Regions from separate parts of the Phascolarctobacterium succinatutens genome, predicted to be linked through region 2. Evidence: riboswitches for the same ligand, from Rfam matches in the RefSeq annotation. Region 2 holds a riboswitch; each other region holds the start of a gene.
What was found. A riboswitch is a leader RNA that binds a small molecule or an ion and turns the genes downstream of it on or off. The one in region 2 is predicted to bind S-adenosylmethionine.
Positions count from the first base shown of each region.

Region 1 (5,088 bases), 610 kb from region 2:
ACGTCGTTGCGCTCGTACAGGCCACGGATTTCCTGTCCCATCTCGCGCAGAATTTTAATCAGCAGTTCAAACAGCATCTGCTTGCGCATTTCAATACCCAAGGACAGGGTTTGCGTTACCAGCAGATCATTATAGCGGTCTACGGTCAGTCCGGGGAACATATCCGCTTCGCCGAAAATCAGACGGCAGCAGTTAAAATCACGCTCGCCCATAACCGTCAGGCGGTAATCCAGCGCATAGCGCAGACGACGCTCCCAAAAGGCTTCGTCAAACTTATCATTAGTATTAGTGGAAATAATGCGCACACGGATTTTGGAATGGTCGTTCACAAAACCGGTGCCCAAATACTTGCCCTTGGACGTTACTACATCCACCAGATCACCGTTGGCATAATCGCCTTCAATTTTAGTTACCTCTTCACCGAACACCCAGGGATGACCGCCACGTGCGGCACGCTCTCCCTTCGGGGTTACGAAAAATTTTGCATATTTACGCATATTCTACCTCACGATTTTAAGATTAGTTTTTCTTTAAGTATAGCATATTTTGCAGGCGGATGCGTCAAAAAATAAAAAGCAGGCCCATAGCCTTACCCCTCAGGTAAAGCCACGAGCCTACAAGCTATCTACAGCTTTTCTGCCATAACCCTGCATTTTTTCTTGCAGAAGGCTATGCCGTAAAGCAAAACTTTTTCTCTGCCATTATTATGCAGATACTCTGCGTAGCGTTTTGCGCGAATCTGCGCCAACGCCTTCGCACAGCTCTTCTCCATAGCCGTCATCGTCTGCGCATACTTCAGCTCTACGATTACGCCTGCATCCAAATCATCTGTTTCAACAATAATGTCCGCAAAGCCCTCGCCCGCTTCCACATTAGAGCGCACCAGCCAGTCTGCCTTTCCTGCCAGCAAGCCTACCAAAAGCATGTGATAGGAATTTTCTCTTTCCGCATCCCTGCCCTTAGCATCAAAAACACTGATGGAATTGCTGAGAGTCCTGTTCAAAAACAACTCTACCGCCTCGCTGTCACCCATGGCGAAAGCCTGCCAAAAGCTCTGCAGCTGCTCAGTGTCGGCAAAAACTTTCTTTTTAAACCATTCCTGAATCTGCAGCTTGTACACCTCGCGAATCTCCTGATTGGGAACCACCAGCTTATACGCGCCATCCTCAGTCACGCCCTTCTGCGTAAGATACCCGGTGGTAAAAAGCACGCTCCAAAGATTATCTATACTGCTGTCAATTTCATCATAGGTCAGTTCCAAGCGGATATGCTTTTCTATAGCCTCGCCTGCAACAAGACGCTCCAGTTCATCACGCGTCGATTTATCAGCCATCTCTATAAAGAGCTTCACCAAAGCATTGCCACTGGTATTTATCCAATAAGCCTGCGGTTTGGCCGACGGATTGCTGCGCAGCATATCTACATGATTAATGACATCCCACGGACAATAAACATCAGCGGCACCAAAGCGGTAGCCGTCATACCACGCCTTGGTTTCATCAAGATGGTCTGCCAGATTATAAGCCGCCAAAAGCTGCTCCACCTCAGCATCCGTAAAGCCAAACTGTTCATCAAAACGGTTATCGGTAATCGAAAGCACCTTAAAATTATTCAGACCGGTAAAAATGCTTTCTTTAGAAACACGCAGGCAGCCCGTCAACACAGCAAAATGCAGAAACTCGTTAGTCTTTAAGGCCTGGCCGAGCATACCGCGGATAAGTGACACCATTTCCTTATAATATCCATTCTGAAAGGCCTTATCCAAAGGCACATCATATTCATCAAGCAGGATAATCGTTTTTTGTCCGTAATGCTTAGATAAAAGCTTCGATAAAAGCTGCAAAGCAGAAACAAGAACTTCGCCTGCCAGCGCATAACGTCCCTCGCGCACCGCCGTCAATCCGCAATATAAGCTTCGCTCATTTTCCGTCAGCTTATCGCTCTGCGCCAAAAAAGCAAAGCGCTCCGCTTCTCCGGCAATCAACTCAGCCAAACGATACTGCGCATCGGCAAAGGTAAGTCCCTCTACATTCTTAAAGGAAAGAAAAATTACCGGATATTTTTCCTGATACTCCTCGCACAGCTTATTGTTTTTTGCAATCTGCAGGCCGTCAAACAACGAAGCATCTGCTCCTATCTCAAAGAAATAGCGCAGCATACTCATATTCAGCGTCTTGCCAAAGCGCCGCGGTCTTGTAAACAAATTAACCTTGCCCCAGCCATCCAGCAGCTGTTCAATGAATTTTGTTTTATCAACATAATAAAAGCCCGCCTGACGAATTTCCGCAAAATCTTCTATTCCCACAGGCAGTTTCAAGGATTCTGTCATATGCTAAGCTCTCCTTTCCGCAGCAGTAAATTATTCTACACGCATCCCGTCTTTTTTATAATTGTATCATTATTACACCTGCATCGGCAACAAAATTTTGCTATATAAAAAAGCTGTCGCACTTTGACATGCGACAGCAGTTTTGCTTTGCTTAGAACGCTGCAACAACAGCACCTTTGTATTTTTCGTCAATGAACTTCTTAACTTCGGGAGAACGCAGAGCATTCATCAGCTTCTGGATTTCCGGACGGTTTTCGTCGCCCTTGCGGACAGCTACGATGTTAGCATACGGAGATTCCTTCGGCTCGGTGAACAGAGAATCCTTAACTGGATTCAGCTTAGCTTCCATAGCGAAGTTAGAGTTGATAACGGACAAATCGGTATCATCCATGGAACGCGGCAGCAGAGCAGCTTCGATTTCCACAATCTTCAGCTTCTTGTCGTTGCCAACGATATCGCCTACGGTAGCCTTAACGCCAACGCCATCCTTCAGCTTAAGCAGCTTAGCGCTTTGCAACAGAGCCAGCGCACGGCCGCCGTTGGACGGGTCATTCGGAATAGCGATTTTAGCGCCTTCGGGAATATCATTCAGAGATTTGATTTTCTTGGAATAAATACCCATCGGCTCGATATGTACCTTGCCTGCGGATACAAGATTCATCTTGCGCTCGGAAACAAAGGTATCCAGATAAGGCTCATGCTGGAAGAAGTTGGCATCCAGCTCCTTGTCGTTCAAAGCCAGATTCGGTTTTACATAATCGCTGAATTCGATAATCTGCAGGTCTACGCCCTCTTTAGCCAGAGTGCCTTTAATCTGGTTCAGGATTTCAGCGTGCGGTACAGCGGTAGCACCAACCTTAAGGGTTACCTTTTTGTCAGCACCGTTGTCTGCCTTTTTGTCTCCGCCGCCGCAGCCTGCAGCAACAACTGCCAGGCTTACTAATGCCAGTAATGCAACTAATAATTTTTTCATCTTTTCTTACTCCCTTTCTTTATTTAACACGTCTTGCAAAACATCCGCCTAAGAAAAAAACTCCTTCTGAGGAAGGAGCCGGTCTTCCTCTCATCTTTCAAGATTACACTTGCAGGATGTAGCACCATAACATTTGTCTGGTTGCCGGGCATCATCGGGCCTGTTCCCTCCGCCACTCTTGATAAGAGCGTGTTATTAAGATGTGAGTAATAATATATTATCCTAGTGTCTTTGTCAACATTAATCGCAAAAAAAATTAAGGGCAGAAAATCCTGCCCTCAATCTGTTAACAATGTTACTCTTTTCTGTACTTAGCAATACCAACTTTATAGAAGTCATTACCCTCGCTGTCGATGCAGACGATAGCCGGGAAATCCTTAACCTCGTATCTGCGGATAGCCTCCGGTCCCAGGTCCTCGTAAGCAATCATGGTTTCGCTCTTGATGGATTGGGTGATAACAGCAGCAGCACCGCCTACAGCAACGAAATAAACAGCGCCATGCTTCGCGCAGGCATCAATAACCTCCTGGCTGCGCAGACCTTTGCCGATCATGCCGCGCATGCCCTGCTCGATCATAGTCGGAGTGTATTTGTCCATACGGCCGCTGGTGGTGGGGCCGGCACTGCCGACAACCTCGCCCGGTTTGGCAGGAGTAGGACCAACGTAATAAATAACATTATTGGTCAGGTCCAAAGGCAGCTTTTCGCCGCGCTCCAGCGCTTCATACAAACGCTTGTGAGCAGCGTCGCGTGCAGTGTAGATATAACCGCTGATGCGTACAACGTCGCCTGCATGCAGGTCTTTGACAGTTTCTTCGGTCAGCGGAGCATTGATATATTTGATTACAGCTTCTTCACTCATCTTCAGGCGCCTCCTTTAAATTTCTGCTTCAGCCTTGCGTGCCTGGTGGCAGTTCAGGTTTACAGCGCAGGGCATACCACCGATATGGGTATGGGTAAATTCAACATTTACAGCCAGAGCGGTAGTGCTGCCGCCTAAGCCGGAAGGACCAACGCCGGTCTTATTTACCAGCTCCAGCAGCTCGTCCTCCAGTGCCGCATAGCGCTCATCCTTGTTGTGCTCGCCTACGGTACGGGTCAGCGCGTATTTAGCCAGAATAGCGGCGCGCTCCATGTTGCCGCCGATGCCTACGCCGACGGTAATCGGCGGGCAGGGGTTCGGGCCTGCAGCACGCACGGTATCAACAACAAATTTTTTGATGCCTTCAACACCGTCTGCCGGCTTCAGCATCTTCAAAGCGCCCATGTTTTCGCTGCCGCAGCCTTTGGGGCAAACGATAATTTTAACCTTTTCACCGGGAACAATCTTGGTGTGGATGATTGCCGGAGTATTATCACCGGAATTTTTACGATCAAATACCGGGTCGCCTACAGAGGATTTACGCAGATAGCCTTCAGTGTAGCCCTTTGCTACGCCTGCATGAATGGCAGTATACAAATCGCCGTCAACGAAATGCACTTCCTGGCCGATTTCCAGAAATACAACGGTCAGACCAGTATCCTGACACAGAGGAACAGCCTTTTTCTTAGCCAGCTCGAAGTTCTCAATCAAGGTAGCAAGGATTTCCCTGCCCAAAGGAGATTCTTCTTCAACAGCGGCATTTCTGATCTTGTCCATCATCTCCTGCGGGAGATAGTAGCAGGAATCCATGCACAGCTTGGCAATAACATCAGTGACTTCACTAACCTTTATTTCTCTCATGTTTTCATCCTCCTAAGCTCACATTGTCATTGTGAGAATAATATTTTTGATACTGCGGCTTAA
Region 1 covers NZ_CP097284.1:1,545,782-1,550,869, forward strand. The annotation lists gene M5E81_RS07345 (class I SAM-dependent rRNA methyltransferase) at 1-497, opposite strand, end outside; gene M5E81_RS07350 (AAA family ATPase) at 626-2,329, opposite strand; gene M5E81_RS07355 (MetQ/NlpA family ABC transporter substrate-binding protein) at 2,481-3,302, opposite strand; SAM riboswitch class I at 3,390-3,490, opposite strand; gene M5E81_RS07360 (Fe-S-containing hydro-lyase) at 3,598-4,164, opposite strand; gene M5E81_RS07365 (fumarate hydratase) at 4,180-5,025, opposite strand; gene M5E81_RS07370 (NAD(P)-dependent malic enzyme) at 5,085-5,088, opposite strand, start outside.
Region 1: linked by a shared signal. The riboswitch ahead of M5E81_RS07355 (MetQ/NlpA family ABC transporter substrate-binding protein) and the one ahead of M5E81_RS10435 (methionine ABC transporter ATP-binding protein) in region 2 are both predicted to bind S-adenosylmethionine.

Region 2 (5,088 bases):
TTCATACCCAGAGTGTGCGCTGCTTCATATTGGCCTGCAGGAATTGCCTGAATGCCGGCGCGAAAGATTTCGCAGAAGTAGGCAGCGTAGTTTAATACAAAGGCTACGATAGCAGATTCAAAGTCCGGCAGGCGGATGCCGACGGACGGCAGTACGAAGTAAACGAAGAAAATCTGCAGCATAAGCGGGGAGCCGCGCAGAATCCAAACATAGCCGCCGATGAGGGCCTGCAGGGGTTTAATGCCGGAAACACGGCCGAGGCTGAGCAAAATGCCCAACGGAATGCTCAGTACGATGGTGATAATAAAAACTTGAAATGATACCAGGCAGCCATCCATCATCTGAGGGATGATATTTAAAACGTAATCCATAAATTATTTCTCTCCATATAATTATAATATGGGCTGCCGCTAAATGCGACAGCCCTCAAGTGATAACAAATTAATATTTTGTGATATCTGCGCCCATCCATTTTTCGGAAATCTTTTTGCAGGTACCGTCTTTTTTCATTTCATCCATAGCTTTGTCGATGCGGTCTTTGAAGTCTTTGTCGTCCTTACGGAAGGCAATTGCTACAACCTCATCACCCATGTTCTGCTCAAGAATTCTGTAGGCACCGGGTTTCTTTTTGTCATAATAGCCGCGAGCAAGAACTGCGTCTACGATAGCAGCATCAACACGTTTGTTGTCTATTTCCATGTAAATAGCTGCGAAGTCGGGATATTTGCGAACTTCCTTCATGGAAGCTGCCAGCTCTTTGTGTGCAGGCTGTTCGAGCAGGTAGGAGCCTGTGCTGTCATCCTGTACCGCTACGATTTTACCCTTTAAATCTTCGAGGGTTTTAATCGGAGAATCCTTAGGAACAACAACCAGCTGGGAGTTGTTGATGTAAGGTTTGGACATGCCATATACCTTTTCACGCTCCGGGTTAACGGTGAAGCAGTTCCAGATAGCGTCAATGCGTTTGGATTTGAGCTCTGCTTCTTTTGCACCCCAATCGATAGGCTTGAATTCTACTTCCATGCCGGCACGCTTGCAGGCTTCGCGTGCAAGGTCGATATCCATGCCGACGATTTCGTTCTTTTCATTGCGGTAACCCATAGGAGCGAAGTTATCGTCCAGGCCGATTACCATTTTTTTCGGGCCGTCGCTGCCGCAGCCGGCAACCATCATGAGCATCATCATCAGACCCATTACTAAAGCTACTAATTTTTTCATTTTCCACACCTCATTTGTTAATTAGCATTTAACTATGTACCCATTATACTTTAGTACGCTAAATTTGTAAAGTGCTAAACGCAAATTTTTTTTAGAAATTGCGGTAAGCTAAGAAATAAGCTCCCACAGAAGTCTGCGGGAGCTTTTGTACTATGCTTCGGTAAATCAGAATGCCGGAGTAATGGATCCTTTGAAGTGATCCTCGATGAATTTTTTGTTTTCAGCGGAGGTGTAAATCTTCTTCAGCTGTTCAATGCGCGGATCCTTTTCGTTAGCCTTGGTGGTTACGAAGATGTTAACAAACGGGTTATCAGCGCGTTCGACCAACAGGCTGTCCTTAGATGGGTTCAGTTTGGCAACCAGTGCATAGTTGGCATTGATTACGGCAATATCAAGGTCGCCCATTGCTTTAGGAATAGAAGCAGCGTCCAGCTCTTGAATCTTGTAGTTTTTCGGATTTTTGGTAATGCTTGCTATAGATGTAGAAACATCGTTTTTATCCTTAACTTCGATGAAGCCTTTGTCAGCCAGAACCAGAAGTGCGCGAGCACCGTTGGACGGATCGTTAGGAATGCCGATGGTTGCGCCTGCCGGGATATCCTCAACCTTTTTATATTTGGTGGAGTAGATAGCCATCGGGAAGTTTACGGTTTTGAAAGCTTCAACCAGTTCGAATTTAGGTTCTTTTTTCAGGGTTGCTGCCAGATACGGAGCATGCTGCATGGAGTTGGCAAACAGCTCGCCCTGTGCCAGGGATACGTTCGGGGTTACATAGTCGGAGAATTCGACAACCTCAATTTTCAAGCCTTGCTTTTCAGCCAGCTTTTTAACGTTGTCCATGATTTCAGCGTGCGGACCGGCGGTTACACCGATTTTAACAGGTGCGTTCGGGTCAGCCTTTTTATCGGCTGCCTTGTTGTCACCACCGCAGCCTGCGGCTATGATGGTCAGTGCGCAAAGCGCAACGGTGAGTAAAAGTTTGGTAATCTCCTTCATAAGTTGTTCCTCCCTAAAATAATGGTGGTCTGCTGCCAGGCAGAAGCGGCTTTTTCTTTATTACGTCGATGAAACTCGCTTCATCGTTGTAAACCCTCATTTGGCTTGTAGATTACAGTTTGTTTTTGTTTAATTTTTTAGATGCGTAGTCGCCTAAGGACTGCATTGCCTGTACCATGACGATGAGCACGACAACGGTGGCAATCATAACATCCATCTGGAAGCGCTGGTAGCCGTAGCGAATTGCCAGGTCACCAAGACCGCCGCCGCCTAAGGTGCCGGCCATTGCGGAATAGCCAATTAAGCTGATGATGGCAAGCGTTACACCCAGTACGATAGAATGCATTGCTTCGGGAAGCAGTACCTTAGTGATAATCTGCATCGGGCTTGCACCCATAGCCTGTGCTGCTTCGATAATGCCGGGGTTAATTTCCAGCAGAGAAGATTCAATGATACGTGCAATGAACGGTGCTGCGGAAATAGTCAGCGGCACGATTGCTGCGGTAGTACCGATGGAAGAGCCGACAATCATACGTGTCAGCGGAATAATTGCTACCATTAATATAATGAAAGGAGTGGAACGCGTTGCGTTGACAATCGCGCCCAGAATAGTGTTAAGCGGTTGGTTCGGCAGAATGTGGTCCTTGCGGGTTACGGTAAGAATTACGCCCAGCGGAATGCCGATTAAAGTGGAAAGTGCGGTAGAAGCGAAAACCATGTAGCAGGTTTCCCAAAAGGATTTTATTAAAAGGTCAATCATATCAGGACTCATAGCCAATTACCTCCGTTTTCAGATGCTGCTGATGCAGATATTCCAATGCATTTTTAATGCGCTCGCGGTTACCGGAAATCTCAATCAGCAGGGTGCCGAAGAGGACATCCTTCAGCTGGTCGGTATTACCGGAAATAATGCTTACGTCAACATCAAAATGTTTTACCATGCCGGAAATAATAGGCTCGCTGGCACTGTCGCCGATGAAGGAGATACGCACCAGCAGCTTGCTGCCTTCTGTATAGGTATCGCTTAATTTCATCTGTTTAACGATATCAGGCAGCTCGGCGTTGATAACGCTCTTGGTAAATTCCTTGGTAGTGGGATGCTGCGGATTGGTGAAAACGTCAATCATCGGGCCTTCTTCAATGATGTCGCCGCTTTCGATAACAGCAACGCGGTCACAGATGGTTTTTACAACCTCCATCTGGTGCGTAATCAGCACGATGGTCAGGTTCATCTTTTTGTTGATGTCCTGCAGCAGATGCAGAATAGATTTGGTGGTCTGCGGGTCGAGGGCGCTGGTTGCTTCGTCGCACAGCAGTACCTTAGGATTGCTTGCCAGAGCGCGGGCAATGCCTACACGCTGCTTCTGGCCGCCGGATAATTGGCTGGGATAATAGTTGGCACGGCTTTCCAGCTGTACCAGCTCCAGCAGCGGACGTACGCGCTTGTCGATTTCGCTCTTGCTCAGACCTTGGATCTCCAGCGGAAAAGCGATGTTATCATAAACAGTACGGCTTGCCAGCAGGTTGAAGTGCTGGAAGATCATGCCGATGCTTTGACGTGCTTTACGCAGCTGTGCTTCGCTCATGGCGGTCAGCTCCTGGCCGTCAACGAATACCTGGCCTGCGGTAGGTTTTTCCAGCATGTTGATGCAGCGCACCAAGGTGGATTTGCCGGCACCGGAAAGACCGATGATACCGAAAATTTCGCCGGCCTTGATGCTCAGGCTTGTTTTGTGCAGAGCATGGATGTCGCCGGCCTTGCTGTAGTAGGTTTTTTCTACATTAACTAGTTCTATCATTCTTGTGTTCCTTTCTAATGTGACTGCAAGTTTCAGCAGTCCTTATTTGAGTGTGAGAGATTATTTTCCAATAGAAGTCAGCGGATGCTGCTTGAGAGTCGCATTCTCCGGTGTACGTCTGCTGTCGGAATTGACGGCCGGCGTAAAAAAATCCTTCACCGGCACGGCGAAGGATACGTTGCATCTGTAATCTTCATCTGCCGGAATTATCCGTTGGAATTGGCACCGTTCACTGATGTGTGGTTGCCGTAGCTTCATCGGGCCAGTCCCTCAGCTACTCTTGATGAAATCTCTGTTAAGTTTGAATGAAATAATCATACATCTATTTTAGGATATTGTCAACAGTTTTGCGTAAAATTTACGAAAAAACTGTAAAGCTGTAAAGCTGCGTCCAATGGATTTCAGGAATTGCTCAAATTATATCAAAATACTAGGTAATTGTAAAGCGAAATGCGAAATTTTTTACAAAACCTGCGGAAAAAAGATTTTTTGTAAATTTTTCTTGACTTTCACAAGATAAAGTATTAAAGTATTTTTACAAGTTAGTGAGTTAAAGTACTATCGTTATATGCACGTAACGCACAGGAGGAAACTAAAAAATGGCAGCAAATATTCATGATCATTTAACAGACCAGTTATTCAAAGCGATTCTCAGCTTAAAGGATGAGGAGCAATGCTATAAATTTTTTGAGGATATCTGTACTATCAGCGAGCTGAAGGCAATGGCACAGCGCCTGGAGGTAGCGCGCATGCTGGATGAAGGCTGTATTTACGAAACTATCGTAGAGAAAACCGGTGCCAGCACCGCGACGATTTCACGCGTTAAACGTTGTCTTGTTTACGGCGCTGACGGTTATAATTCTGTCATGCAAGTTATAAAAGAGGGGAAGAAAAAAGATGACTAATAAGGTGTATCAGGTTCCCTACGGAACCAAGGATATTCTGCCGGGAGAGATGAAGACACGCCGCGGAATTGAAAATGCGATTATCAACGTTTTTGACAAATGGGGCTATGATGAGGTAAAAACACCTGATTTCGAATATGTTGATACTTTTGGCGCCGCAGGTAGCAAAG
Region 2 covers NZ_CP097284.1:2,159,182-2,164,269, reverse strand. The annotation lists gene M5E81_RS10455 (amino acid ABC transporter permease) at 1-371, opposite strand, end outside; gene M5E81_RS10450 (amino acid ABC transporter substrate-binding protein) at 442-1,218, opposite strand; gene M5E81_RS10445 (MetQ/NlpA family ABC transporter substrate-binding protein) at 1,384-2,214, opposite strand; gene M5E81_RS10440 (methionine ABC transporter permease) at 2,327-2,986, opposite strand; gene M5E81_RS10435 (methionine ABC transporter ATP-binding protein) at 2,976-4,013, opposite strand; SAM riboswitch class I at 4,204-4,303, opposite strand; gene M5E81_RS10430 (YerC/YecD family TrpR-related protein) at 4,613-4,918, shown strand; gene hisZ (ATP phosphoribosyltransferase regulatory subunit) at 4,911-5,088, shown strand, end outside.

Region 3 (5,088 bases), 980 kb from region 2:
CAGGCAGAGCCTTGCGCACACTGGCAACCTTTTCACGCACCTCACTGGCCTTAACCTGCGGGTCGACACCGATATTAAATTCCAGAACTGTTTCACTGTAGCCTTCCAGCACAGTTGAAGACAGCGTCTTGATACCCGAAACCTGACTGACGCGGTTCTCAATCGGCTTGGTAACCAGCGTTTCCATTTCCTGCGGCGAAGCACCGCTATAAGTAACACGCACGCTGACAATAGGCAAATCAACATCAGGATTCAAATCAACGCCGATTTCCGGATAGCAGCGGATACCGAACACCACCAACAGCAAAATAAACATGGTGGTAAATACCGGCCGCTTGATAAATGTTCCAATCATCGTTATTTACCAGCCTTTTTCAAATCTATCTTGCTGCCTTCACGCAGCTTGTTATGTCCTTCGGTAACAATAGTATCCTTTTCATCCAGTCCGCTCACTATTTCAGCAAGCTTATCATTCGTATAGCCGACATTCAGCACACGGCGCTGTACAACGCCTTTATCATCAACAACAAACACCGTCTGCTGGTCATCACGCATCACAATAGCCTGCACCGGAATAGTCAGCACATCAGCTTTAGGTGAAGCTGTAAGCGTAACGTTGGCATAGACGCCGGCCAAAAGACCTTCGCTGTTATCCACGCTCACCTCTGCCGCAAAAGTATGCGCCGGCAAATCCGCAACCGGAGCGATGCGGGTAATTTTGCCTATCAGCTTTTTACCGGGATAAGCAGGCAGGGTAATACTTGCTTCATTGCCGACATGTACACCGGCAATCTGTCCTTCGGGAATATGAATCGTAGTTTTCAGCATAGAGATATCAGCAACGGCAAAAATAGGCGTACCTGCCTTTGCGTAATAGCCCTCCTGATAATAACGCTTAGAAATAATGCCATCAGCCGGCGCTGTCAGCACCGTGCCCTCAGACTTAGACTCCATCGCCCGCAGACTGCCTCTGGCAGCCTCCAGCTTAGCTGCAGCATTATCACGCGCAAAGCGGTAATCATCCACCACCTGCTGCGAAACAGCACCCGTAGCATATAGCTTTTCATAGCGCTGCAAATCTGTTTCCGCCTTGTGCAAGCTTGTCTGTGCATCCAAAAAGCTGCCCTTGGCGCTCAACAGATTGGCATCGGTATCAGCTTGCTCCAAAATTGCCAACACCTGCCCACGGCTCACACGGTCGCCTTCACGGACATAAACCTTTTCCAAGCGTCCGTCCACCTTAGCGGCAACCTCTGCCTGCCATTCCGGGTCCAAACTGCCGGAAAAGCTCAGACTGGGAACAATCGTCTGCCTTATGGGGTGAGCAGTAACGACCGCCACATTGCGTACCTGCGACAGTCTGGCAGCACGCGCCTTATCAGCCTGAATATTGCTGTAAATACGGTAGCCGATAATTACGCATACCGCCAGCATCAGGCCAAATGCTATCTTAACCTTGCGATTCTGTAAATTCACTTTCTTTCCTCCCTGCACCATTCCCTTGGGGGTAAATTATAATGGGGTAAGTTTAATTTTAGCTTAGTTTATTACGGAGTAATTATAGTTATAGATAATAATATTATACCCCTTATCAAGATAAGTTAGCAAGAGCAAAGCCACAGGCAGGCATAGAAAAAGCACGCTGCAAGCAGCGTGCTTTCGACAGTTTTAAATTAATCTTACAGGCCTGCCTGCTCGCGCAGTGCAGCAGCCTTTTCAGTATGCTCCCACGGCAGATCTACATCGGTACGTCCGAAATGACCATAAGCAGCAGTCTGCTTGTAGATAGGACGCAGCAAATCCAGCTCACGGATAATGCCGGTCGGGCTCAGGGAGAAGTTTTTACGAACCAGCTCAACAATCTTGTCCTCGCTGATTTTGCCGGTGCCGAAGGTTTCAACCAGAACGGAAACCGGATGTGCTACGCCGATAGCGTATGCCAGCTGGATTTCGCATTTATCTGCCAAACCTGCGGCAACGATATTTTTAGCAACGTGACGTGCAGCATAAGCAGCACTGCGGTCAACCTTAGAGGGGTCCTTGCCGCTGAAAGCACCGCCGCCATGACGAGCCATACCGCCATAGGTGTCAACGATGATTTTACGGCCGGTCAGACCAGCATCACCCTGAGGACCGCCGATAACAAAACGGCCGGTCGGATTGATGTAGTATTTAGTTTCCGCATCCAGCATTTCTGCGGGAACAATCGGTGCAATAACCTTTTCGATAATATCTTTGCGAATCTGCTCGTTGGAAACTTCCGGTGCATGTTGGGAAGAAATAACGATAGTATCTACACGAACAGGTTTGCCGTCGTCATATTCAACGGTAACCTGAGTTTTGCCGTCCGGACGCAGGTAAGGCAGCACGCCTTCCTTACGAACCTTGGTCAGCTGCAGAGCCAGCTTGTTAGCCAGATATGCAGGCATCGGCATGTAGCTTTCGGTTTCGTTGGTTGCATAACCGAACATCATACCTTGGTCGCCGGCACCGGTTTCTTCCTCAGCAGCCTGGCCTTCCTTAGCTTCCAGCGCTTTGTCAACGCCCATAGCGATATCAGGGGACTGCTCGTCGATGGAAATCAGCACACCGCAGGTGTTGCCGTCAAAACCGAATTTTGCACGGTTGTAACCGATATTGTTGATAGTTTCGCGAGCAATGTGTGCGATATCAACATAGCATTGGGTAGAAATTTCGCCGAAAATGTGAACCTGACCGGTAGTAACGATAGTTTCGCAAGCAACACGGCCTTTAGGATCTTGAGCCAGGATGGCATCAAGCACAGCATCGGAAATTTGGTCTGCTATTTTATCAGGATGACCTTCGGTAACGGATTCGGAAGTAAATAATTTTCTCATTGGTAGCTCCTTTCATAAATAAAAAACGTTGTTGAGAGTGTTTAGATGGTATAAGAAAAGGCGTTCTCATTATGAGAACGCCTTAAATTATTACTCTTAGCATTCTCATCTTACAGATAAACTGCAGGACTTAGCACCGTTTTACAGCTGTCACGCTGCAATGGTTGCTGCGACTTCACAGGGCCATTCCCTCCATCGCTCTTGATGAGTTGTATTAAATTGGTTACAGATGCCATTATATAACAAAATCAAGATAATGACAAGTACTTTTTTTACGAAAAATATGTGAAAACGCCTTTTCCGTAATGGCCGATACTAAATAGAATTTAATTCTATTATACAGGGATTCATAATGCATACGTATCCTTGCAATCCCTACTCCAAAGAACGCGGAGAAGGCTGCAGATGCTAAATGATTGCGACGACGACGTACTTCTAGTACGTCGAGGAGCGGTCATGACGCAGATGCGGTCTTATACGCGCTCTATCAAGCGCGCTCTCTACGAATACGCAACGCCTCGTCCAAAATACGGTTCGCCACATCAACCTTCGGCATCTGCTCCAGCTCGCATACATCGCCGTTGGCGTAAAGGAACTTAACGATATTGGTATCGGAGTTAAATCCGGCACCGGCAGCCGTAACATCGTTAGCTACAATCATATCAAGATTCTTCTTGACTACCTTTTCGCGGGCGTTAGCCAACAGGTTTTGCGTTTCTGCAGCAAAGCCAACCAATACCTGATGCGTTTTCTTCGCACCCAAGGTTTTGAGGATATCCGGATTTTTATCCATAACTACAGTCAGAGCATCGTCTGTTTTCTTCTTAATCTTTTGGTCTGCCACATCACGCGGACGGTAATCGGCAACAGCCGCTGCCTTAATAACGATATCAACTGCATCGTAGGCTGCCAGGCAGGCCTCCAGCATTTCATTGGTCGATTCAACCTGCACAGCCTTCACATTAGGCGGTACGGCAAGCGCAGACGGACCGCTGATAAGCAATACCTCTGCACCGCGCTCGGCAGCCATCTGAGCTACGGCATAGCCCATCTTACCGCTGGAACGGTTGCCGACAAAGCGAACGGGGTCAATCGGTTCACGTGTACCTGCTGCGGTAACGAGTACCTTCAGGCCACGCAGATCGCCCTCACGGCCGGCAAAAAAGCTGCTCATGAACTCCACAATCTGCTGCGGTTCAGGCAGACGGCCATGGCCGCTGGTGCCGCAGGCAAGATGTCCGGAAGCAGGCGGCATTACAGTAATACCGCGGCTTTGCAGCTTAGCGATATTTTCCTGAGTTGCAGCATTAAGATACATACCGGTATTCATTGCGGGGCAGACAACTATCGGTGCCTGAGCTGCCAAAAGCGTAGTGCTCAGCAGATCATCCGCAATGCCATATGTCATTTTAGCCAGAATATTAGCGGTAGCAGGCGCAACTAAGAAAGCATCTGCCCAATTTGCCAAAGCAATATGCTCAACATTAAATTCCTGGTTGCTGTTCCACATGCTGGTAGCAACAGCATTACCGCTGATTTCCTTGAAGGTTAACGGAGTAACAAACTGCTGCGCATGCTCGGTCATGACCACACGCACCTCGCAGCCCTGCTTACGCAGACGGCTTACAAGATCTACAGCTTTATAAACGGCAATACCGCCGGTTACTCCCAAAACAATTTTTTTGCCCTTTAACAAGGTTTTACCCTCCCGCTGTTATACGTTTTTAGTACGCTCGTAGGTAATAGTATCGTTAGCAATTTCCTTCAGCGCAGCGCTGACCTCTTTTTCCGCGGAATTTACACCGGGAATAGTGAGCTCGCGTGCTCTTTTTGCTGCCAAAATAACCAAAGTGTATTTGCTATCTACTTTTTCTGCCAAATAGTCAATAGACGGATCTACCATAGACATTATAGAATCACTCCTTTAAGTATTTCATGTTTCACACAGCAGACTGCTGCATAATGTAAATTTATTTTTTAGCTTTACAAATCTTATCAACAATAAAATATGTTCTGGCTACGCGGTAACGCTCAGCCTCCATAATTGTAAGTACCTTTTGCGCTGCCTTTTCCGCAATATCATTAACGATGATATAGTCATATTCCGCTGCGTAGGTCAGCTCGCTGGCTGCGGAAGCCATACGGCGCTTAATAACATCCTCGCTGTCTGTACCACGTTTATAAATACGTGCGGAAAGCTCATCTAAGGAAGGCGGTACGATGAAAACAA
Region 3 covers NZ_CP097284.1:791,677-796,764, reverse strand. The annotation lists gene M5E81_RS03790 (efflux RND transporter permease subunit) at 1-355, opposite strand, end outside; gene M5E81_RS03785 (efflux RND transporter periplasmic adaptor subunit) at 358-1,476, opposite strand; gene metK (methionine adenosyltransferase) at 1,680-2,858, opposite strand; SAM riboswitch class I at 2,961-3,069, opposite strand; gene coaBC (bifunctional phosphopantothenoylcysteine decarboxylase/phosphopantothenate--cysteine ligase CoaBC) at 3,346-4,554, opposite strand; gene rpoZ (DNA-directed RNA polymerase subunit omega) at 4,573-4,761, opposite strand; gene gmk (guanylate kinase) at 4,829-5,088, opposite strand, start outside.
Region 3: linked by a shared signal. The riboswitch ahead of metK (methionine adenosyltransferase) and the one ahead of M5E81_RS10435 (methionine ABC transporter ATP-binding protein) in region 2 are both predicted to bind S-adenosylmethionine.